DNA from 2 places in the Ferrimicrobium acidiphilum DSM 19497 genome. Region 1 is predicted to be linked to the other one. Evidence: riboswitches for the same ligand, from Rfam matches in the RefSeq annotation. Region 1 holds a riboswitch; the other holds the start of a gene.

Region 1 (11,921 bases):
CATCTGATGGTAAAAGTTAGAAGGCACGTCCGTAGGTCGGGGGTTCGCGTAGATGAGCAACGCAGAGTTGAGAAAAGGCAGGTGCAGAGGCCAAAAACTGTAGTCGCTTTCTGTTACTGCTATGATGAAGAAACGCGAAGGATGGAGTGCTGACGTGCCTATGCCAGCGAGAGCAGTTGCAAATAGAGTTGCCTTCACGGCGGGGCTCATTAGCTTGGCGTTTTTCCCTGCTCCACGTTCGATATTGACGAGCGCTTCGCAGGCGCAACTTCAGAACAGAGCTACCCAACTCAGCCAGCAGATTAGTGCGCAGTCGAGTGAGATTCGCGCGGTGGCGGTGCAGGCCGCTAGCGCACGTGCGAGACTCGTAACCGATCAGGCGAATCTCGCAAAGGTGAATGCCCAACTCTCCCGGTCGCGTGCCGAACTCGCTGCTGAGAAGCAACTCCTGGTGAGTTATGCGATAGCGAAGTTTACCGATGCCCCAGGTTCGAGTGCGGTCATTGACGCGTTGAACACGAATCAGAATAATGTTGCAACACAGTCCACTTACGAGAACGTAGCTAGTGGCTATGTGGTTAACGTGATCACTGCCTATCGGCGTGATCAGCAAGCTGTAACGGCACTCGTCGCCTCGGATGCCCGTGATGTTGCGGCTGCATCCCAGACTCAACAGAGCTTAGCCCAGGACCTGGTCTCGTTGCAGTCAGGTGTGGCGAGAGAGCAGGCAACTTTGACATCGGTGCACGGTCAGATCGCCGTGCTCGTACAGCAAAGACTCCAACAGGAGGCTGTCGCGCGACAGCAAGAACTAGCTCTCGCAGCACGTCGAGCAGCCCAGCAACAGGCAGCCCAGCAACAGGCAGCCGCTCAGGCAGCCCAGCAACAGGCAGCCGCCCAAGCTGGACCGCAACCGGCAGCCCAGGGAGCGCCGAGCGCGGTCGGAGTGAGTACTGCGGTCTCAACCGGAGGTGCTGGCAGTCAGTGGGGAGGTAGTCCAGCTCCCCCAAGCTCACAAGCGTTCGCCGCGCTACGCAATTGCGAGTCTGGAGGCAATTATCAAGACAACACTGGAAACGGTTATTACGGCGCTTATCAATTTTCGGCCTCGACATGGGCAGGTCTTGGATTCAGTGGATTGCCATCCGCTGCGAGTCCTTCTACGCAGGATCAGGCAGCTCAAATAGAGCAACGCCAGGCTGGATGGGCCGCCTGGCCGGAGTGTTCCCTGATTCTTGGTTTGGACTAGACGTCTGCGAAAATGATTGTTCATGAGGACATGCCGGCGAGTGGCCGTCAGTGTGTCAAGTGCAAGGACCGAGTGAGGTGATCAGAAATTTTGACATCGGCTTGGATGGAGACTAGGATCAGTCCAAAGGGTGATGGAGTCCACCTTGCAACGCCGAATTGGCTGATGACTCCTCTGATAAGGTGTAGCCGCTGCCGCAAGGTTAGTTGGGTGTGTCGAGACGGAGGAGTCGTTAAGTAGTGAGCGATGTGCTGCTACAGATCGGTCAAGTGCTGACTATATTGTTGCTTTCGCCGTTGATACACGGGTTTATAGTCTTTGCCGAAGAACGAGTGCAGGGGAACCGCGGACCATCGATCTTGCAGCCTTACCGCGACCTCTGGAAGTATTTTCATAAAGAGCAGTTGGTTCCAGACTCAGCTTCATTTATCTTCTGGCTCACTCCCATCGTCGCCTTTGTTGCGATGATGATCGTTCCGATGTTGATTCCAGTCTTAACTAATTTTCCTCTGCCACTCTCAAACATCGGCGATATTCTGGGAGGCGGTCTGATCTTGACGCTTGCCGCCTTCTTTATAAGTCTCTCGGGGCTCGACGCAGGTCATCCTTTTGGGGGCATGGGCAGTTCGCGGGAGTCCATTCTGGCGATACTCGCCGAGCCCAGTCTTATCATGGTCTTTATTGGCATCACTCTGTTGGCAGAGTCGATGTTGCCCTTCGTTGTGAATCACCTTCTGGTCACGAGCTTGGCCACCTATCTCAGTCCAGCCCACCTCTTTTTTGTGGCTGCATTCTTGATCTTGCTCACTGTGGAGACTGAGCGATTGCCAATCCACTCCTCGATCCACTACGAGGTCTACATGATTGGTGAGGCACGAGTCCTTGAGTACTCAGGGCCCATGCTCGGCCTCCTGCGTTGGTCGTCGTGGATGAAGCAGGCAATTCTCTATACGATTTTCTTGAATGTGCTTGCTATTCCTTGGGGACTCTCATCGACTGGATCGCTCCCCAGCGTACTGCTAAGCGCGGTTGTGCTCGTTGGAAAGTGGTTGATTGTAGCGGTCATCATGGTGGTGATTGAGACTGTACAGTCGAGGTTGCGATTCTTCCGTTACCAGGAGCCGCTCGCGCTCGCCTTGGTCTTGGCGGTGCTCGCCGTAGTAGCAAGGCAGGTTCTATGAGGCAGGCAGCATGCAAGTAATACCACACCATCCGATTGTGGTGGCGATACTAAGCCTTTCCCTCTTTGTCGTTCTGATTCTGAGTTTCGTCATCCTTGGCTCTCATTGGGTGCGCAATCATGTCTATGCGTTCGCGCTGCAGTCGTGGGTGATCGCGGCGATCTCGATCATTGTTGCCGCATGGGGGCATTATCCGTTGCTTTACGGCATCGCCGTACTCACGATTGTGATTCGGGGTTTGTTGATTCCTTTCTTGGTCACAAGGCTGCTCGACCGTACTGGAGTTGGGCGGGAACAGACACCGATTTTTCGTTCGAGTTCCACTTTGGTGGTCGGTGGGATTCTAGTCATCTTGGCTTTTGTCATAGCCGAGGAGGTGCATAACCAACTGCCGCGGCTATCGTCTGTGGGCATACTCGCATTCACTGTACTCCTCGGTGTTGAGTTCATCGCATTCTTGACGCTTGCACTGCGGACTGAGGCGTTGTCGAGCCTTCTTGGTCTTCTGATGATCGAGAACGGAGTACTCGCTGGATCATTGATTCTCGTCCCCGGGCTTCCTTTCTTCCTCGAGATCGTGTTTCTCTTCGACCTGTTAGTGATTATCGCCACCTATGCGGTGCTTGCTCGTTCCTTGCGAAGTCGCCTTGGTGTTACAGATGTCCGCATCATGAGGGAGTTGACCGGATGATTTGGACTCTGATCTTCATCATCCTGGCTGTCACCGCCGCAGCGGCACTGCTCTCTATCGTCGCTCCTCGGCCCGTCGTGGCCGAGTCTGCAAATCAAGCGGCGGCGGCGATAGATCTGGTCCTAGTCCTCTGGTTACTTATTATCGTTCCGAGCCGAGGCGTGGTTGGAGTCGACTCGTTGTTGTTGGTCGATCCGTTTGGCGTTTGGGTGTTGGTATGTCTAGCTGTCGTCTATCTGTTTGCAACCGTGTACGCCCGAGGATATCTTCGAGAACAGGGACGATCCCCGCGTTCGCTCAAGGTGTTCTACAGCCTGTTCGCCTGTTTTGCGTTGATCATGATCCTCTCTCCTATCCAGAACAATCCTGGGCTCTATTGGGTCGGAATTGATCTGACTACGCTGGTGAGTGCGGTACTGGTAGGACTTGAGCCAAACCGACGCGCGATCGAGGCGGCTTGGAAGTACCTGGTCGTCGTGGCTGTGGGGTTATCGCTTGCTCTGATTGGAACTATTTTGTTCTACTTCGCTGGAACGTTCATTCGCGGTGAGAACTATCCAATGACATGGGCGAGTTTTGAGGCTATCGCCCCGAAGGCTGATCCCTCTCTTCTCTTGGTAGCGTTCTTGCTCGTGCTCGTTGGTTTTGGCACCAAGGCAGGGCTCGCGCCGATGCACACCTGGTTGCCGGACGCCCACTCTGAGGGCCCAACTCCTGTCTCGGTAATGCTCTCGGGTGGGTTGTTGAACTGTGCAATGCTGGGGATAGTCCGCTACCTAGGGGTTCTACGCAAGACGAGCATGGGCGCTGATGCTAGCAGGGCACTCGTTATTCTGGGAGTCGCCAGCCTTGTGGTCGCGGCTCTCTTCATTACACGCCAGCGTGGTATCAAGCGGCTGGCGGCGTACTCGAGCGTCGAGCACATCGGGATCATCGCTCTCGGATTTGGATTTGGTGGTGTGTTGGGGACTGTAGGTGCGCTCTACCAGATGCTCAATCATTCACTCACCAAGTCTGCGGTGTTTTTTGGTGCCGGCAACGCAATTGAGTCTTATGGAACCCGCCAGATAGCAGGCGTCCGTCGGATCGCGGATAGGTTTCCAGTAATGGGAGCAGCCTGGCTCGCCGCAGCGGTGGCGGCTGTGGGTGCCCCTCCGTTTGGACTGTTTTTAAGTGAGCTCACCATTGCTCGTGGTGGCATCGTGAGTGCGAACCCCTGGGCCGTTGGTGTGATGGGTGTAGCTCTGATCGTCATATTTATCGGCTTTATGGGTCACTTCCGTAAGATGTTCTTCGCCGGCCCACGTCATCATCACCCCCATGACGGTAGTGTTCACGCATTGCCGATAACCTCGGTGGCGCCGATGCTGGTGGCGGTGACGATTGTCCTGGTATTGGGTGTATGGTGGCCGCATCCTCTATGGATTTACTTTACCCATATCGCTGCTACGTTTGGTGGCCGCTGATGGCGACATGGAATGAGATCGTCTTTAGCGATCCCTCTCGGTTGACATCGCTTTTATCGGATCTAGCCGTCGATCCGACAACGCCACCGCGAACCTATAGGAGGTTGCAGGCCATCTGGGGTCGCCGAGTTGAAGACGGTATTGAGCTTAGTTATCTCGCAAGTAGCGAGGCTCGTGAGCCATATCGGTTATGGCGGCTTCTGGTGCCGCCTGGGGTGAGCGTGCCGTCGCTTGCGTTGTTGATACCGTCGGCAGGATCCTACGAGCGCGAAATCTCTGATCTTTACGGAGTCGAGTTCGAGGGAGCACCTGATACCAGGCGATTCGTTCTCCACGAAGGGGCACGAGTGCCAGCAGCGTTCCTAGAACGACAGTCACAGTACTCTACGCCTTTCGAGTTCGCCTCGACCGCGCTAACGATGCCGACTGTCGGTGATGCCAATCTGCAGCAACTGCGTTTTGGGCCTGTGCGTGCTGACGTAGTGGAATCTGCGAGCTTCCAATTTTCCTATGCCGGTGAGGGTATAGTCCATTTAGAGACACGATTGTTCTATAAACACCGAGGAATGGAGACTCGCTTCGAGGGCAAGTTGCCGCATCAGGGGGCACCACTAGCGGAACGAGTGTCAGGGATCGACAGCGCAGCCCATGCCTTTGCGTTTGCTCTCGCATGCGAGGATGCCCTTGAAATTAGCGTTCCAAGGCGAGCCCAGCAGTTGCGTGCTCTACTCGCTGAGCTTGAGCGTCTCTACAATCATCTCCAGTATTTCGGGCTGTTGTCGAAGTTGACAACCCTGAAGGTTGCCGACGCCGAAGGACACTACCTTGGGGAGCTTGCCAAGCAGTTGAATGCGCGTCTCACCGGCAGTCGATTTCTCCGAGGGCTGATTGTGCCAGGTGGTTTGCGCAGGGATCTGGATACGGATGGACTAAAGGAGGAGCTCGCGGAGCTCGAAGAGAGGGCAAGAACCTATCTCAATGCGCTCTCTGGCACTCGGAGCTACCTAGATAGATTGGAGACGACCGGAGTCCTTGGCACCCAGATGGCGCTTGCTCAAGGCGCGACTGGCCCAATTGAGCGAGCCAGCGGACTCGATAGGGATCTTCGGCGCGACCATCCTTACAGTGGCTATGGCGACCTCCAGTTCATTGTGCCCGATGCGTCAGCTGGCGATGCTCGCGCTAGGGCTCTTATCAGAGAGTATGAGATTTTTGCTTCGTTCGCCATCATCGGTCAGCTCGCCAACCAGCTTGTGGATGGTCCAGTCATGGCTGACAGCAACGGAACTGGGATTCCGGATGCCGTCGAGGGTCTCGGGTGGGTAGAAGCGACGCGAGGCACCTTGATCTACGCCGTCTATCTCGATCATGGCAAGTTGTCCAGAGTCAAGATCAAGGAACCGTCCTTCTCAAACTGGCGAGTCTTTCCCTACACCGTAGATGGTACCAACATGATGGATTACGCAATCAACGAGGCCAGTTTTGGGCTGTCGTTGGCTGGAAATGATCGTTAGGAGGTCGTAGCGATGCCTGCATGGACATATCGCGGGCTCCGAGGTGGAGTGAAGACGGTTCCGTGGCCAGTCGATGATGTCGATGGGATGACTGGGTTGCCGGAGCCGATCGTGGATGGGTGCCCTGATGGTTGTGATCTCTGTGCAAGCAGCTGTCCGACGGAGGCGATCTCGGTTGTCGGTGGCTTGGAGCTCGATCAAGGGTCGTGCATCGGTTGTAATTTGTGCGTGGAGGCGTGCCCGGAAGGAGTACTTATACTCCCGTCAAAACTGACGCGCGCCAGCAACGATAGAGGTGGATTGCGGCGGCATGTTAACTCCACTGAGATCTCGGCGGAGTTGGTTCCGAGTGGCGATCGACGGCGGTTGCGCAAGAGTTTGTTCGTGCGACATATCGACTGTGGTTCCTGCAACGGTTGTGAATCAGAGATCTCTGCCCTCGATAACCCATACTATAACCTGCATCGTTTCGGTGTTTTCTTTACACCCTCCCCTCGCTTTGCCGATGTATTGTTGGTCACTGGCCCTGTAACGAATCCCATGTACGAGCCGCTGATCTCGACTTACGAGGCGATGCCGGAGCCGAAGTACGTAGTCGCCACTGGGGTCTGCGCTATCTCAGGCGGGACCAATGGCGGCGGATATAACGCTCATCAGGGGTTGGAGGGCATTCTTCCAGTTGACCTCTGGGTGCCGGGGTGTCCGCCACATCCGATTGTGCTAATCGATGCCTTGCTTTCGCTCGTTGGACGTGGACGGTGAGTAGTTCCCAGATGGCGACCTTAGGCATGGAGATAGCCGCGGCCTTGTTCCTAGTTGGGATCGTGTCCAATCTCATCAGGGTCTCACCGAAGGCGCCGATCGTCGCCCGGTTGGCTGTCTTGCTCGGTGTCGTGGTCGGTTTCATCTCCGACATGCTCGGATTGCCGAACGGGACGAGCACCTTACACCTCTTTGTCCTGGAGAATCAGCCACTCGTCTGGCGGATGGATCCCGCAGCGCTGCTGATCCTTGCTCCTGCTTGGCTGGCAGTGGTGATCGCTGTGTGGGTGCGTCGTGAACCAGGGAGCTGGTGGTCTTTTGGTGTAGCACTTGCGTTACTGGGCGTGCTCTGTTTGACGGGACTGAACAACGGTGCATCGATGATCTTTGGTTGGGAACTCATGAGCCTGGGCGGCGCCGTCATGATCTTGTCGAACAGGGCCGATGGCAAAGGCTCTCGGGCGACGCTCTCGATGTTGGCGTTGCTAGAGGTCGGGAGCGTAGCGTTGATTGCAGCGGTAGCACTCCTTGGACCTCACCTTGGGTTTGCAAGCTTTCGTTCCGATTGGGCTGCGCGTGGGGTGGTTGTCTCGGCGATAATAGGTCTACTATTCCTGGTGGGCTTTGGGGCAAAACTTGGAGTTGTTCCCTTGTACTCCTGGGTTGCCGATGCCTACGGTTCCGCCGATGGACCGACAGGTGCTGTTCTTTCCTCGGTTGTCTTGAATGCTGCCTACTTTGCTCTAGGTCGGGCGCTGCTCCTTTGGCTTCCAGTCCATGCGGGTTCGACACTTTTCCTAGGGGTGGTAGTGGCAGGCGCTGGAATGCTTTCGGCGATTGTAGCCATCCTTTATGCCTTTCAGCAACGCGATTGGCGCCGTTTGCTCTCACTTTCAGGAGTTGAGAACGCCGGTATTGCGATCGCTGCCTTGGGAGCGGCGCTGATATTTCAGGCTGGTGGTCAGTCGGAGCTTGCGGGTCTGTGTTGGCTGATTGGGATTTTGCACCTGATGGGTCACAGTCTCGCGAAGGCGAGTCTCTTCATAGCCTCGCATGTGAAGGCGGAGCGTGACGACAACTACCAAGTCGAGCAGACGGGAGTCGCCCACGAATTTCCGTGGACGGTCGGAGTGGGTGGCTTGATCGCCTCGATGAGCCTTTCAGCGATGCCGCCAGCTATGGGTTTTGTGACCGAGTGGCTCCTCTTCGAGGCACTTTTCCATGATTTCACGCTCACCTCGCTCGCGGGACGGACGACGCTCATCCTGGTGGGGGCTGGGCTTGCTCTTTCAGCGGCGCTCTCACTCGCCACATTCGTCAAACTTTACGGAGTTGGTCTCCTGGGAGCTAGGCGTGACGGGAAGGCTGTCGGGCTCGCGAATCGACTGGGTGTGATCATCCTCGGTTTGGCGAACCTAGCTGCGGCTATCAGCCTTGTTTTTTGGGAGCCGATGATGCGCCGAGCCTCCTGGCCGGATCCTGCCAGTGCCAAGGCCCTAGTTGACGGGCTGTTGATCGTTCCTCTGTCCAGTGGGTTCGCATTTATCTCACCTGTCAAGTTCGTGATCGTCGGAGCATTGTTCGCCATCCTACCGATCCTCTTGGTGGTTCGACGTTTCAAGCCCCGGCGTGTGCCTCCCTGGAGTGGGGGAGAGGTGGTTGATATGGCGGCGAGTGCCACGACTGCGTTTGCCTTCTCTAACCCCTTGCGCACCGTCTATTCATTCCTTTATCGCCCGAAGACCGAGACGGAACGAAGTTACCGCGACAAAGGGTATGTACTTGAACAGCTAAGCTATCACGCCGCCGAGGCGCCAATGGTTGGAGCTGGGCTGATCGAACTGCTACGAAGCGGAGTCAGTCGACTGGCAAGGCTGTTTAGCCCGCTGCAGAGCGGACAGCTGAACGCCTACCTGAGTTACCTGCTTGTACTGTTCTTGATCGCAGTCATCGCCATCTTTATCCACTGAGTTGAGTCGACAGCAGCTGCTGTCGCAATTTGGGTGCGTCTACACTGGGCCATGATGGAGTCTAAAATCTACTACCGACCGCTAAGGCAACGCGTGTGTTAGTTGTGAGATCGGTTCGTCAATGACGTCGCTTCCAGGCAAGGGAGTGTTGATTGCAGGTACTGGCTCCAACGTTGGAAAGTCGTTGATAGTTACAGGGTTACTGCGTTGGTGCCATCAGAGAGGGATTATGGTTGCGCCCTTCAAGGGGCAGAATATGGCGCTCAACTCTGCGGTTGCGGTTGACGGCGGTGAGGTTGCGCGAGCCCAGGCCGTGCAGGCTCGTGCAGCGGGGGTCGACTTATCGGTCTTGATGAACCCGGTGTTGATTAAGCCAACCGCTCCGTCACGCTCGCAGCTGATCGTGGGTGGTCAGCCTATCGGTGAGATAGGCAGCGGTAACTGGGTGGCTACTAAACGAGAGTTGCTAACGAGGGTGGTTAGTGCCTATGAGGAGCTTTCCTTGAGCCACGAGCTCGTCATCGCCGAAGGCGCTGGGTCAGCCGCAGAGATCAACTTGTTCGATGGAGACTTAGCTAACCTCCGTTTCGCTAAGGCTGCTGGAATCGGGGCGGTGGTGGTTGGAGATCTCGAGCCTGGTGGTGTTTTTGCCTCGATCTATGGCCACTTCACGCTCATTCCAGATCAGTATCGAGCGATCTTGCGAGGTTTTATCATCAACCGTGTTCGTGGAGACGGTGCGATTCTCGAGGCGGGCATCGAGACGCTGGTAGGGCGACTCCAGACGCAATGGTTCGGCAATCTGCCAATAATCGAGGGTTATCTTCCAGGAGAGGATGCGATCAATCTTGGGGTCACACGGCTAGCTGCGTCCACGACAGAGTCGACGTCAGCGTCGCACGTTAGCCAGGGTCATCTCAGGGTCTGCGTGGTGGAGGTGCCGTACTTGGCCAACTACACCGATTTTGATCCGCTCATCCTGGAGGCGGAGGTTGATCTTCGCTTTGTCCGTCGACCTGATGACCTAATCGACGCTGACCTAGTGATCTTGCCGGGGACAAAGGCGACCGTTTATGCACTCGAGTGGTTGCGGGCCAATGGATTTGTACCGGCGTTGGAGAGGTTGCTAGATAGAGGTGGTTGGCTCCTTGGCGTCTGTGGTGGATACCAGATGCTGGCGACGGATATCGAGGACTCGGTTGAGTCATCGGTTGGCCACGTCGACGGTATTGGCATGCTCCGGGCCAAGGTGGTCTTCTGCGAAGAGAAGGTGTTGGCAAACGTCGTTGGGTCGGCACCGAGCTTTGGGGACGCGAGCATCACTGGCTACCAGATCCATCATGGAAGGGTAAACGCAAGAGAGGATCCGCTTTTTCGGTTGACGGCTAAACCGAGAACCGCAGAGGTAAGCGGTCAGCTTCACTTGATGGAGGAGGGGGCTTGTCGTGATGGCCAAGTCTACGGCACAAGCATCCATGGCATCTTCGATGACGATAGTTTTCGAACCTCATTTCTCTCCTCTCTTGCCCGAGCACGCGATCGTGTCTTCGTGAGTCACCTGTGCTTTGAGATCTTTGTCGAAAAGAGTATCGATCATCTTGCCGAGGTGCTCGACACGAGTCTTGATGTAGAGCGACTTCTAGCTCTCGACCAACTGGGCCGCTAGCCTGGATCCAACGTGTACCGGGAGGAACGAGTGGAGAAGTTTGTCTATCTGACCAATGCAGATACCGAGGTGTTGGCGCTGCGTAGTGTGTGGGAGGACTTGCCGGAGGAGTTTGCTCTATATGTACGCCAGATCGACTCCATCTCTGGGGTTGATGATCTGCTGGATGGTTCTCGTATCGTTGTAATCAGGTTGCTCGGTGGAGCCCAAGCGAGCCGTTGGTTTCCTGAGCTTGCTCGTCAGTGTCGGAGCCGTGGTATCCCCTTCGTCTGCTATCCGGGAGACAACGCACTAGACCGTGAGATGATGGATGCGTCGACGGTATCCGCGGGTATTTGGGAGGAGGGGTTTCGTTATCTAGTCGAGGGAGGGGTCTCTAACCTCAGCAATCTCGTCCGTTTCCTCTCCGACACCGTTACGCGAACCGGATATGGTTTCACAGCTCTCGAGGAGATTCCATCCTTCGGTTGTCTCATGAGGGCAGCTCATGAGGATCCTCGTGGTCGAGTTGCACTGATCATCTATCGTGCCCATGTGATATCTGGAAACCTCTCATTTGTGCGAGATCTAGTAGACGTCGCCGTGGCCAATCGGTTGGCAATCGATGTCTACTACGCCTACTCGCTAAGAGTTGGCGATGGTGAAGCCTCGGTTGTCGACTTGGTCGGTGCGACACAGCCGGATGTAGTGCTGGCAACGGTGCTAGCCGCTGGCCATGCCGATGCTCTCGCATGGGAGGCGGGCCAGCTCGCTACGCTTGGAGTGCCCGTACTCCAAGCTCTGATCTCCACAACCCCACGATCTCGGTGGCAGGAGAGTCAAGCGGGGCTTCGCCCCATCGACGTGGCGATGAACGTAGCGATGCCAGAGTTCGATGGGCGTATCATCACCATCCCGGTGGCCTTCAAGGAGTTGATCGATGAGGATGAGGGTTTTGGAGCAAGCATCAGCGCCTATCGTCTCGACCGGGAACGTACCCAGCGACTGATGGAGTTTGTACTAAGGCTAATTCGGCTTCGCAGAAAGGCGAACGTCGACAAGCGTATCGCTGTGGTGCTGTCTGCGTACCCAACCAAACGTTCACGACTAGGAAACGCAGTAGGTCTCGATACTCCCGCGAGTCTGATGGTGCTTGCGAAGCGCATGGCTAGCGAGGGTTACCTGATTGAGGAGTTGGAAGATGATGCCAATGAGCTGATGGCGCAACTCGGGGATCTGATCGATTACGAGCATCCAGCCGTACGAGCACACGGTGGCATTGGTCTCGACGTCGATGTCTATACCGCCTGGTTTGGAACACTGCCAGAAGAGCTTCAGCAGGCTGTTATAGCGAGCTGGGGGCCACCACCTGGATCGATCTACCTGGAGAATGATCGGCTCGTGTTCCCGGCGCTTCAGTTCGGGAACCTAACCGTAGCCATC
Region 2 (11,921 bases), on a different contig from region 1:
TTGATCGCAGCATGGCCTACAGTAAGGCCGAGCCCCGCTTTCGTGACGACGCCTACCCCCTCTCCGCCGGAGATGCGAACCTCGTCGCCGTCGATCAGACTTACGGACGCCGTGACATGAGCTCCGTCGGTGCAGTCTGGGTCATCACCAGCGTCTTTGATCACCACCGCCCGTCCAAGTTCGTCTTGGCAGACCGGGAAGACAACCCGTTGACCCTTGGGAAGGGTGATCTCGACAGATTCTGGCATTTGACCATTGATGTGACCGATGATCGCAGCTTTAGCAGCACCAGCAGCGCAGGCGCCGGTGGTATACCCCGAACGTAGTCGTTCGGTCACGTCAGTGCACCGTTCGATTAGCGCGTCGCTTGGCTCGCCCGGAGGTGGTGCCAGGCTCCGATCGCGATCGGAAGCGATGCGAGAAGCTAGGAGAGTAAAGGTGCGATCGCCGTATGTCGGTCGTGGTGAGAACCTCTCCTATCAGCACTAAAAGAGTTCTTTTCGCACCGAGATCGGAGATCGTTGATACTAGTTCTCCGATGGTAGTCAGTGCCACCTGCTCATCGGGCCAGGAAGCGCGGACTACTACGGCTGCTGGCGTACTGGCGCTAAATTTTGATCCCTCAGAGAGGAGCTCATCGACGATCCGTTGTGGATGCGCGCCGGATAGCAGAACGGCGATGGTACCCCCCAATTGCGCATAGCCGGAGAGCGATTCGCCTTTTGGCATCGATGCCGAGGTCCGCCTGGCTACCCGAGTGGTTACTATAGATTGGGCAACCTCCGGTATCGTTAGTTCACGGCCTACAGCGGCGGCGGCTGCCGATATGGAGGTGACTCCAGGCACAATTTCGAATGGACGGTCATGGGCTTCGCACCAGCTGATCTGTTCTTGGATCGCACCATAGACTGACGGATCTCCAGAGTGCAGACGAACGATTCGGGCCCCAGGATTGTTCTCGAAAACTAGCAAGACATCCTCGAGAGTCATCTCTGCAGAGTCCATCAGCACAGCTTTGTCATCTGTCCAGCCCAACATCTCCTCTGGGATCAGTGAGGACGCCCAAATGACGATGTCGGCTTCGCGTAGCCGTGCTTGGCCACGAAGAGTGATAAGATCCGGCGCGCCTGGACCTGCCCCAACAAAACTTATGTGCTCCATGAGGTCATCCTACTCGCACGAGTAGCCCGTAGACGAGGCTGCCGACACTAGAGCGAAGGCGAGTCCAGGGTCGGCCCCAAGATGCCAATGGAGGTACGACGAGAGCAGCGAACAGCTAGCGTAACCTGCCCTCCATCGTGCGCGCGCGGTCTGCAGATCTATCCCGTCTCCTTGGGGTGTAGAGGTAGCGTAATGGAACTCATGAGCTGGGATTGTCCGGCGGTCGGATAGGAGGAGGGATGTTGAAGTGGTAGATCGCGCGTTTCGGTAACCAAGCGTAAGTCGAGGTGAGATAGTCGAGTTAAAGGGGAGAATGCCGGCCATCTGGCTGTCTTCGAGTCTGTCGCCCAACAGGAGGTGTCCGCCACATTCGGCGACCAATGGTCGTTGCATCGCCACGGATTTACGGAGTGTATCAAGTAGGGGTTGGTTGCTGGCTATCTCTTCGCGGTAGTTCTCTGGATATCCGCCGTGGAGCCAAATCAGCCCCGCCTCTGCTGGAATTGAATCGTAGCGTGGATCAAAGCCGACGGTATCACCTCCGGCTTCGCGAAGAAGCTCAAGGTTTTCAGGATAGATAAAACTGGCAGCAGGCCCCTTGGAGTAGGCGATGATCGGGTGCCCGGCGACGGTTGCTGCTTCTCCGGTGTCGGCAACGTCGATGTCGATACGTTCAGCTAGGGAGATGATGCGTTCGAGTTCAAGATGGGTACGGATCGCTGAGCCCAAGGCTGTGATCCATTCACGTGTACTAGTCGGCGCCTCCTCGGCAGTCAAGAGTCCGAGATGACGCGAGTCTCGCGTAGGCAGTCCGCCGTGCGGAATGACGCCAAGTACTTCGACGCCGATGGCGGCCATTGCTTCGCGGACGAATGCTTCGTGCGCTGCGCTTTTGAGGTGATTGAGAATGATCCCTACGACATGGACGTCGGGATCGAGTGAACGATAGCCAAGCGCAACGGCTGCGGCAGACTGCGAAAGATGGGCACAGTCCATAACCAGAACGACTGGTAGGCCGGTGAGTTGGGCCACCTGTGCTGTCGATCCTAGAGATGGCTGGGCAGGCGTACCATCAACGCTGGGCAGGTCCGTCCCGTCAAAGAGGCCCATAACCCCCTCGACTACTACGAGGTCCACCTGGCGTGCGGCTCGTGCGAGACTAGCCTTCACGCCTGAGGGTCCAGTCAGCACCGGGTCTAGGTTGTAGCTCGCTCGCTTGGTGGCGAACGCATGCAGATGCGGATCGATGTAGTCGGGGCCAACCTTAGCTGAGCCTATGCGAACTCGTTCGCCGAGGGCAGCTAAGAGTCCGAGAGTGACAGAGGTCTTGCCTACACCTGAGGCAGTGCCGGCGATAATGAGCCCACGGGTACTCAGTACTCGATTCCCTTCTTGGCCTTGATTCCCTGATCGTAGGCGTGCTTGACCTTACGCATCTCGGTCACGGTGTCAGCTATCTCAATAAGCCCTTCGGTTGCGCCACGGCCAGTGATGACGATGTTGGTGCGTGCGGGCCGTGTTCGCAGAGTCTCAACAACCGTAGTCTCCTCGATCCAGCCATAGGTGATGGCGTAGGTGAGTTCGTCGAGAATGACGAGATCGTAGTCGTTGGAGTCGATCTTGGCTTTGGCTAGGTCCCAGGCTTCTTGGCCGAGATGAGCGGTAGTGGTCAAGTCATCAGATTCCCAGGTAAAACCATCTCCGAGGGTATGGAACTCGATCTCGAGCTGATCGGCGAGTTTGCGTTCTCCCGTCTTCCACTTGCCCCCCTTGACGAACTGGATGACAACCACTCGCCATCCGCGAGCCCATCCTCTGCTCATGACGCCAAAGGCTGCCGATGACTTGCCCTTGCCCTCGCCGGTGTTGATTAAAAGCCTTGAGCTTCGTTCCATGGTTCTCTAGCCTAGGTCTCACGTTCACCAATGGCTTCCGGGGGCTGAGGCAGGACTAGTTCGAGCCTGTGGTAGTAGCGCGCACCTCACCAAGATGTTGCTGACCTCCGTTCATCGATGGAGCGCTTGCTCGGATTGTGATGCTGTCACCATCTTCTAAAAACCCGTACTCGGACCCATCTGCGAGTGTGAGTGGTCTGGTGGCTGTGCTCGGCAGCTCGACGAGAGGGCCAAATTGGTCGGGTTGGGTGCCAGAGATAGTGCCAGAGGCGAATGGATCACCGACGCAGGCATCGGCACCATTGAAGGGCTGGTGGGTACGAGTTGATCGAACCATTTAGTTCTATCGCTAGATTAAGGGCTAGATTCCAAGGGTCATTATCGATAAGATACGCGGCCGGAGTTGGATTCTGGTAGACGGCGCTGGTTCCAGCATTGAGAACGCCTCGTGCGGATTAACCCATGCGTTAACCCGACGACGATCGTCGAACTGTGTGCCTAGCAGCCGATAATCAGATGGCGCCAGTTGTGGGTGAGCGGATCGCCATCTAGCCGAAGAGTCGCCCGGGATAGGTCGTGTGCGGGAACGATGAGTAGACGCCGACGTAGTTGCTGATGGCGAATGTGGGTGCCATGCATACCTGTGGAACTGGGCTGGTTGCGGCACCCAGACGATCGTGGTGCGAGAGCTGGTCGTTATGGGCTCAACGATCCGCTCTCGCAGGGTGGTCATCGTTTCGCGCCCCAGCGAGACGGGGCACGCCACTGCTATCTCTAAGCTAAGCACTCTTGAGTGTTGTTTACTTTCAGTTTTTATGACTAGGTTGGTCCCCATTGTGGTAGCAGCACAGGAACTCTAAGTTCACCCCATGACGCTACGGAGATGGGAAACAGAGGGACGTATTGATCCTCCTGTGCACACTCAGGGAGGTAGAAGGCGTTATGACCTGGCTAAACTTCGTGCCATTGCGCCTCATAAGGCTCCATCTACCAGGACCACCATTGCTTATGCTCGCGTATCAACCAACGGTCAAAAAGACGACCTAGTGCGCCAGGTAGCTCTCTTGGAGAGCTACTGTGCTGTGAACGGGTGGACCTACGAGGTCATCTCTGATCTAGGGTCAGGACTCAACCATCACAAACGAGGACTAAAGGCGCTCGTATCGAGGATCTGTTCTGGCGAGGTTGGACGACTGGTGCTCAGTCATAAGGACAGACTGCTCCGGTTTGGATCGTAACTGGTGTTCTCCCTGTGTGAGCACTGAGGTAATCATTATCAACGCTAGTGAGGACTCGACCTTTGAAGAGGATCTTGCAAATGATGTTATCGAGATTGTGACCGTATTCTCGGCCAGGCTACATGGCTCCAGAAGCGATAAGAACAGACAGGTTATGGAACGGCTTCAAGAGATAGCCAAAGAGGTAAGTCCATGACCCGATGTCCGAGCCTTCGATGCCAGAGCCTTCGATGTCCAAGCCTCATCCTATGGTTAGATTCCCATGAAGCGCACGGTACGCCTAGCCACGTTGCCACTCAACAAGGGCAAGTACGACGAGCTGTGCTCGGTAATTAAGCGCTATACCGATGCAAAGCGCGTCTTTGTGGCTCATCTGCGCCAGACTAGCCTGTGGGGACTACTAGATCGAAGCAAGAGCTTCCGTGACTATGCCAAGGCACGAGGGCTATACCCAACGAGCATCAACGTTCATCTGATAGACCAAGCCGCCTTTGATGCCGTGGATACCTGCATTCGCCACATCGAGTCCTGTTTTGCCCGTGCTGACATCAAAGCAAAGACATGGCGGCGATTCACAGACAAGAACGAGAGGCATTATGCCTACGCCTGTCTCGCCCGATACTCGGCCATTGGGCAGATCATGGGTGGTGGCGTGCCAGAGATTCCAACGGTGGCTATCCCTCCTGACGCGAGAGCGAAGATAGCCTCGTACCTGCACCGTGTTATTCGAGATGCGCTCGGTAGTAGCTGGCCAACCGTCGTCAAGTCTCGCTCTATGTCTTTGGACTCTAGCTTGTACTCGGTGGTCGACAATGAGACTCGAACAGGCAAAACCAGACGCTACGTCAAAGTCATTAGCTCAACCCGCAACAAGCGCATCTCACTACCGCTGTCTGGCATCTCTCAGGTGTCAGGCAATATCAGGGTTGTACTAGACGAAGAACACAAGCGAGCCTTCGTCCACGTAAGCTACGACGTTGCACGCCAAGACCGGGCCACCGGCCCCGCCGTGGCTCTTGACTGGGGGATCACCGAGGTCTGTACTGATAGCTCGGGAGTCCATCATGGCAACGAGTATGGCCGAGCGCTTACATCCATGACTGAACGCCGGAACAAGACCGGCAAAGCAAGGAACAGACTTCACGCTCTATCAAAGAGAGATGCTGGCTCTAGGCGAACCAAGCACATCGCACGCAACAACTTGGGTACAAAGAAGCAGCAGGCTCGACTCCGGCGCACAAAGGCACAACTACAGACGATCTCTGGTGCCACAATCAAGGAGGTGGTCTATGGAGACGGGAACAGAACCAGAGCCAAGAAGCGAGTCCCCCAACTTCCATCACAGCGGCCAAGAGAGATCATCATCGAAGACCTCTCTCGCTTGCAAGGTAAGGCCAGGTCTAAGAACATCTCTCGACTCTGCTCATCATGGGCAAGGAACGAGAACCAAGAACGCATTACGGTACATGCCTATGTCGGAGGTTCCGGCATTAAAACGGTCAACGCGGCCTACAGCAGCCAAACATGTCCTGATCCAGGGTGTGGGTATGTCCATCATGACAACCGACACGGGGATGTGTTTCACTGTCGCAATCCCTATTGGGATTGTAACTGGCAGGGTGATGTAGATCACGTAGCTGCCATGAACCTACTCAACAGGATCAAAGATCGCCAGATCAGCCGGTTCACTCCCTATAGGGAAGTGAAGAAGATCCTAGAGGAGAGGTTCCTACGCCGACTGGAGAGCAGAGGAATCCCGACAGACGATGCTGCTACCGCTCAACGGCTGAGACTCCAAGCATACCACGACAACCCAAGTTGGACGTGGGAGGTGGTCAACCATCGACTCGCCCTAGTTCTGTCCCTGTGGATAGGGCAGAACACTCAAAGGCGGCTGGAGAGCGAAGACAAAAGAGGTGCATATGGATGTATATGTATTTCGGAGCGGGTTGTGAACATGTGGTCTGATGTACCTCCGTCTCTGCCTGTAGGGCGGAGGGCAATGGGTTTAGCTCTCAATCGATGGACAGGTTGAGCTACAACGTCTCCCGGTCGATCATTACCAACCGCCAAGGCGACGGTAGATGTCCATGGCTGACGAGTTTTTGGGTGGTGGTGATGGCTCGATACGATAGCTGCGTACCCCATCGCCCAATATTTCGGGTTCGAGGCTCAAGCCGCTGGTTGCAAGTTCACGTGCCAGGGTCGGGTAGTGAGTCACAACGATAACCGTCACACCTCGTTTGTCGAGATCACGGAACACAGCGGTGGCTATCTCCGATGCCTCGATCTCGTTCGTTGAAGTCAATGGCTCGTTTAGCAGGACTAACCCATCCTCTTGGAGTTCTGTTATTGTGGCTGCCAGTCGTATGAGCTCATCGTCGAGTCTGCCATGCTGAAGCTCACGATCCTCGTCGTCTGGGAAGAACGTGCGCAGGTTCGTCCGGATGGTTGCTCGGAATTCGTCTGCCGTGACAAAGAGCCCCGTCTGCATCATCAAGATGCCGAGTGCCACGCTCTGGAGCCATGTGGTCTTGCCTCCGGAGTTTGCTCCGCTCAGAACGATCGGAGAGCTGTCGTCTAGCGCCAGGTTGTTGGTTATCGGCCGTGCGCGAGTGCGTAAGCCGAGCGTTGGTTCACAGAGGCCGTGAAAGCCCAGATGCCAGCCATCAGCTGCTGGTTCTGGCATGCAGATGGGTAAATCTAGCTGCTCAAATTGACTCCGTAGGTTGATGGCGCCGACGAGCCAGGCGAGCTCATGATGTAGGGTGACGAAGAAGCTGATCACTGTGCCGAGTCCGTGAGCGACTATGGTGCCTATTTGACTGAGGGCCAGGTTCCGAAGTTCGCGGAGTGTCTCACCACCCGCTTGATCACGGGGAGCGATCTCGATCCTATTGTCATCGCCAAGCACTAGATGCAGCCGGTCTCTCCACCCGCGCCCTTGGAAAGGACTTTCAACTATAAGTTCATCGCTCGTCAAGTTCCCTGCGCCAAGGGTAGCTCGAGTAACCATGCCATTTTCGAACCGGAGTAGTTGAAGCTCTGCCTGGAGTGATTGTAGGTATTCATCATTAAAGTTGTCGTTGATCGTGGCGATCAGGAGTTTGAGTCCCTTCGAACTGACGTCGTTATCTGGCTCCCGAACACGCTTTGCAAGCGCCTCGAGATCACCGATGAGTAAACTCAAGAGTTCGCGAGAGCGAAGCAGTTGAGAAAAGGGTGCCTGTTGTCGGGTCGCATAAGAGCTTCGACGTTCTAGTACGGCGCTGTGGCGCGCTATGGAGTCAAGGTCGCGAATGAGTTGTGGATGAGCAAGGGCGTCGATCAAGACCTCTTGCCGCCAACGAATTACGGTCGAGTCCGTGGGAGCGTGGATAAACAGGTCATTGGCTACTGACGCTATGTCTGGATCCCCATCTGCCATAGCGTCGATTATCATCTCGATACCAATATCAGTTAGAGATCGCGCATCCGTGAAGATGGTCTTTGAGTCTGGACACCCAGGAGGCCAAAGTAGATGAACCCCGATCATGAGATTAGTCCGTGCTCTAGCGCTAGTTCGAGTGCCTGGGCGCGACCTTGCGGTGGTCTCCGTTCAAACTTGTAACTGCGTTGATGGGTAACCCTGTCACTTGATCCAACCAGCGACACCACTCCGGGGGTGGGTTTGGCGAGTTCGTCGACGAAGGTGACGATGATAGCTCGTAGTTGTCGATCCTGACACCGTTCGATGAGGAGACGGCCTAGAGCGATTGCATCGCTCACACTCGTCGAACTGAATATCTCATTTGCTATAAGGAACGACTCTGGCTCGGCTGTCTTAAAGAAGGACTGTATTCTAAGGACTTCATCCTCGAGTCGCCCGGTGGCACGATCAGCTGCTTCGCGTTCGGAGAAGATGGTGGTGACTGAGGGTGCAAGCGTAATTTGTGCGTCTGATGCTCCCACGGGGAGCCCGAGGGCGGCGACGATGTAGAGCTGACCAACGGAACGAGCATAGGTAGTTTTGCCTCCGTTGTTGGGGCCAGTGACAACGGTGATCGACTCGTTGCCATCGAGGTGCCATTGGTTGGTGACCGGTGGAGTGGGTACATGTTGAAGATCATGAGCGAGAGCGAGATCATACAGGGCCTCAGCATGCTGCACGCCAGGTCCATCGTTCAAGACCGGCAGGGTCCACGCTAACCCTCTAGCCTCAAAGCCGAGAATCTCTTCAATCCATGCAAGGTAGTAGATGAGCTCGCGCTCGAGCCGTGGAATCCAGGCTGCAACGAAAGCGTGATTCTCATGTGCAAATGCGGCCAAGTCAGAGAATTCCTCCGTAAAGATTCGTGCAAGGATGGTTAGAATCCGGTCATCAATGTGAGTTCTAGAGCGATAAGAAGAAGCAATAATCGGCGATTGTATATCGATGTCACCGAAGCGCTCGAATAAGACTTGGAGATGATCGCGATAATCCTGGTCTGTCGATTCACTCCGATCGACGGTGATTGTACTATCCTCCAAAATGAGCTTGTAGCGAATTTGGCTAAGCTCAGATGCTACACGTATAGATGATTGAGAGAGTTCTAGGAATCGTTCGCTGCTCTCGAGTTCGGTAAGCGCGTCCTGAAACGTCTGCAATCCCTCGGAACTCCAAGACACCAGCGCCATCTGTTCGCTCACGGTCTTGATCGTTTTCGTGTACGTTAGCACTGCGTCGAGGAGCCACCGCTCTTCACCGCTAGGTTGGCGCGCTCCAGCAGCTGCTCGTAGGTACTGCTCAACTTTTTCGATGCCGTCGATGAAGCTAAGGATCGGTACGCGCGCCTTGGCGTCGAGAAGATCTCGGGCGACGGCTTGACGGTACCGGGTGGTGGTCGCGTCCACCGGCATGGTTGTCCATAGTGAGTAAAGGTCGAATGATTCAAGCCTTGCCGTAGCCAGCGATGTGAACATACGGTCGAGAGCAAGGTCAGCCAAGACGTTAGAGGGAATGACGTGGTAGTTCTCAGAGGTCGGCCAAAGCAAGCTTGCAGGCGATAGGAGTGGATCTGGATTTTTCTGCTGATGATCAGATAGTTGACTAGTATCCCAACTCGTAGTCGGATCACGCCTGATCAACTCCCTAAGGTAAGCCTTTGACACGGAGCACCCCTTCCACTAGCCGTCGCTGCTTTAGTAGGAGTCATCAGTCTGAGACGCATCAGCGAACTCCATCGCCGCAAGCCATCTTAGTCTTGTCGGGAGTTGCGGGAGACTAACTGTCCGCGGTTGGGAACCCATGGTGCCATGTATCTGTGGATGCGAACTTAGACGTTGGGTCAGAGCCTCACAAGAGCTCGTCACTCTCTTCGTGAGTCGACGGCTCTCGCATCAGGTGGCGCGGTTGAGGTAAGTCCATCGCTTCCTCGAAGTTGACGAGCACCCAGTAGCCTGCAATTTGTGGCGCGAATGCGCCACAAATTGCATCCATAGCTGGTCGCTCGTAAGCCACTGCGTTCGCGCAGTGGGCTAGCGAAGTTATTTAATCGCCAGATGCTTGCCTCTGCCGTAACGCTGGCACAGCGGCCAACATGACCAAGGCGGCCGCAATAGCTAACAACGCGGCATAGCCATAGGCGAGGCCAACTGCAACTCCGTAGAGTAGGCCCATCGCTAGATTGGCAATAAAGGTGCCGGTGCTTCGTGCTGCAGACAATGAACCGAAACCACGTCCTGCCTGGCTCCCAGAGCGAAGGATCGACATCACGGTGGGTTCGAGTGTCTCCACGGCACCCAACGAGTAGCCGGTTATGACTACACCGAGCAAGAGCAGAATCAGGTTGTGATGCAGGCTATAACCGAGACCGATCAAGCCGTTTCCCAACCCCATTGCGAGGTATCCGAACCAGCCTAAGCTCCGCACCCTCCTCCAAAGTCTGGTATCGAGATAATGAGGGAGAAGGTAGCCAGTCAGTGCCGATGTTAGTTGTATCAACAAAAATGCGACGATCCCCAATGCAATACCATTGCCACGTTGGGCGAGTGTGAGGACTGGAAATCCAGCGCTGTAGAAGGTGAATCCGTACAGAGTCGCTGCGATCAAGAGTGAACGAGTTGTCTTCATTGGAGGTGCTGGGTAGGCGGGTTTGACTGGGTCGGATGCCGGTTGCGCCTCAGCAGCCTGGTTGGGTCGGGGAGTCGTCGTTAAAAGCAGGGTGGAGATGATAAGTGGCACCGCCGTTGCCAAGAACAGCCAACGGTAGTCGGAATGAGAGAGGACGGCGAGCAGAACAGCCACGCCAGCAAGGGCGCCGCCTCCGACATCTAGGGCATGCAGGAAGCCAAAGGCTCTGGCACGCTGCTCCTCATCTTGCACCGCCGTGACCAGTAGTACGCGACGCGATGGAGACCTAAGATTGCGTGCCCACCAGCCTCCGGTGAGGAATCCTACTGCCCAGATGGGATTGGCTACCATGGCAGAGAGCGAGAGTAACGGTATGAACGAGTTTCCTAGGATTGCCAACCTGCGATGTCCAATCCTGTCGCCTAACTTGGCTCCGTACCAAGAGAAGAGCGCTCCTCCTCCGTAACTCAGAGAGGCTGCCAGTCCGTACTCCCAGACTGGCTGATGAAGAGCAATAACAAGGAATAACGGAAAGGCTGCCAAGACGGCTTGGTAACCGAGGTCAGCAAAGAAGGCTGAAGCGGCGATTGCCCATACCTCTCCTGTTCGCCATGAGGAAGGCTGGCTCACTAGTCTTCTCCTTTCCGCTGGCTTCACGGTTCACCTGACCTTAGCACGGCTGCTGATCGATCCTGGACCACTATGTGCACCTGGTCGAGCTACTGCAGCACTCATGTGCCCACCCTGGTTCGAGGTCAAGGAAGGGGTGGAAGTGGTCATCACGGGAACAGTAGTCAAGAGCTGCTTCGGGTGGAATCAGCGGTTTTGATGACGTGCATGATTGCCATGCGATCTGGGGCTCGAAAGGATACTGAGCCGCGGCGGATTTTACCAGTGGTGCGGGTGGGTGACAGCAGCGCCCACTTCCACACTCAATTCGCCTTCGCTCGCATCCCTAGCGTGGTATTTAGTGCGTTGTACTATTGCTTGGCCGTGTCTGTTTGCACGCCTTGGTCGCTTCGGGTGCTTCTTAGCATCTAGACAACTCTCTGTGACCATCCACATGCCGACCGTTGCATCTGAATGATAAATGGTGAGTCACTCACTTAGATGCACCTTTTACAAGGTTCTTCCCACGGACTTCATTCTCACTCGTCCAAGAGTCGTTCTTGCCTCGCCAAGCACGGCCAGTATTGCTACCGGTCTTACATGCTCTCTCCAGGTGATGAGTCATCCCATCATCTGAACTGCCGCCTGTACCAAATGGCCTGGGAACGAACAGGGCGCTGGACTCAACTAGCCCAGGACTGATAACCGACCAGTCACGGATATTTAGCGAAGCATTCTCATCGCGATCTACCTCAACGTGGCAGGTATCACAGGTAAGCCTTTTAGCGAGCTTTGCACCCGTTAGTCTGCCTCCGCAGTTGTGGTGGATCTGTGATGACGGGAAGAAGCGATTTACAACGACTACCTTCACTCCCACACGTTCTGCCTTGTAGGTAAGCGTTGGTCGAAAGGCTCCGAGTCCGGCAT

The links. Region 1 has a riboswitch for fluoride ahead of FEAC_RS12110 (respiratory chain complex I subunit 1 family protein). Riboswitches for the same ligand answer to the same signal wherever they lie in the genome.
Region 2: linked by a shared signal. The riboswitch ahead of FEAC_RS00015 (MutS-related protein) and the one ahead of FEAC_RS12110 (respiratory chain complex I subunit 1 family protein) in region 1 are both predicted to bind fluoride.

Annotation. Positions count from the first base shown of each region.
Region 1 is NZ_JXUW01000032.1:2,175-14,095, forward strand. It holds gene FEAC_RS16180 (transglycosylase family protein) at 161-1,249, shown strand; fluoride riboswitch at 1,370-1,431, shown strand; gene FEAC_RS12110 (respiratory chain complex I subunit 1 family protein) at 1,489-2,430, shown strand; gene FEAC_RS12115 (hydrogenase) at 2,441-3,121, shown strand; gene FEAC_RS12120 (proton-conducting transporter transmembrane domain-containing protein) at 3,118-4,587, shown strand; gene FEAC_RS12125 (hydrogenase large subunit) at 4,587-6,101, shown strand; gene nuoB (NADH-quinone oxidoreductase subunit NuoB) at 6,114-6,863, shown strand; gene FEAC_RS12135 (proton-conducting transporter transmembrane domain-containing protein) at 6,875-8,833, shown strand; gene FEAC_RS12140 (cobyric acid synthase) at 8,955-10,499, shown strand; gene cobN (cobaltochelatase subunit CobN) at 10,530-11,921, shown strand, end outside.
Region 2 is NZ_JXUW01000001.1:167-12,087, reverse strand. It holds gene FEAC_RS00055 (cobalt-precorrin-5B (C(1))-methyltransferase) at 1-392, opposite strand, end outside; gene FEAC_RS00050 (cobalt-precorrin-4/precorrin-4 C(11)-methyltransferase) at 340-1,161, opposite strand; gene FEAC_RS00045 (cobyrinic acid a,c-diamide synthase CobB) at 1,171-2,517, opposite strand; gene cobO (cob(I)yrinic acid a,c-diamide adenosyltransferase) at 2,535-3,056, opposite strand; gene FEAC_RS00035 (hypothetical protein) at 3,112-3,393, opposite strand; partial or broken gene FEAC_RS00030 (IS607 family transposase) at 3,926-4,490, shown strand; gene FEAC_RS00025 (zinc ribbon domain-containing protein) at 4,557-6,329, shown strand; gene FEAC_RS00020 (MutS-related protein) at 6,354-7,736, opposite strand; gene FEAC_RS00015 (MutS-related protein) at 7,826-9,424, opposite strand; fluoride riboswitch at 9,452-9,509, opposite strand; gene FEAC_RS00010 (MFS transporter) at 9,804-11,015, opposite strand; partial or broken gene FEAC_RS00005 (RNA-guided endonuclease TnpB family protein) at 11,488-11,921, opposite strand, start outside.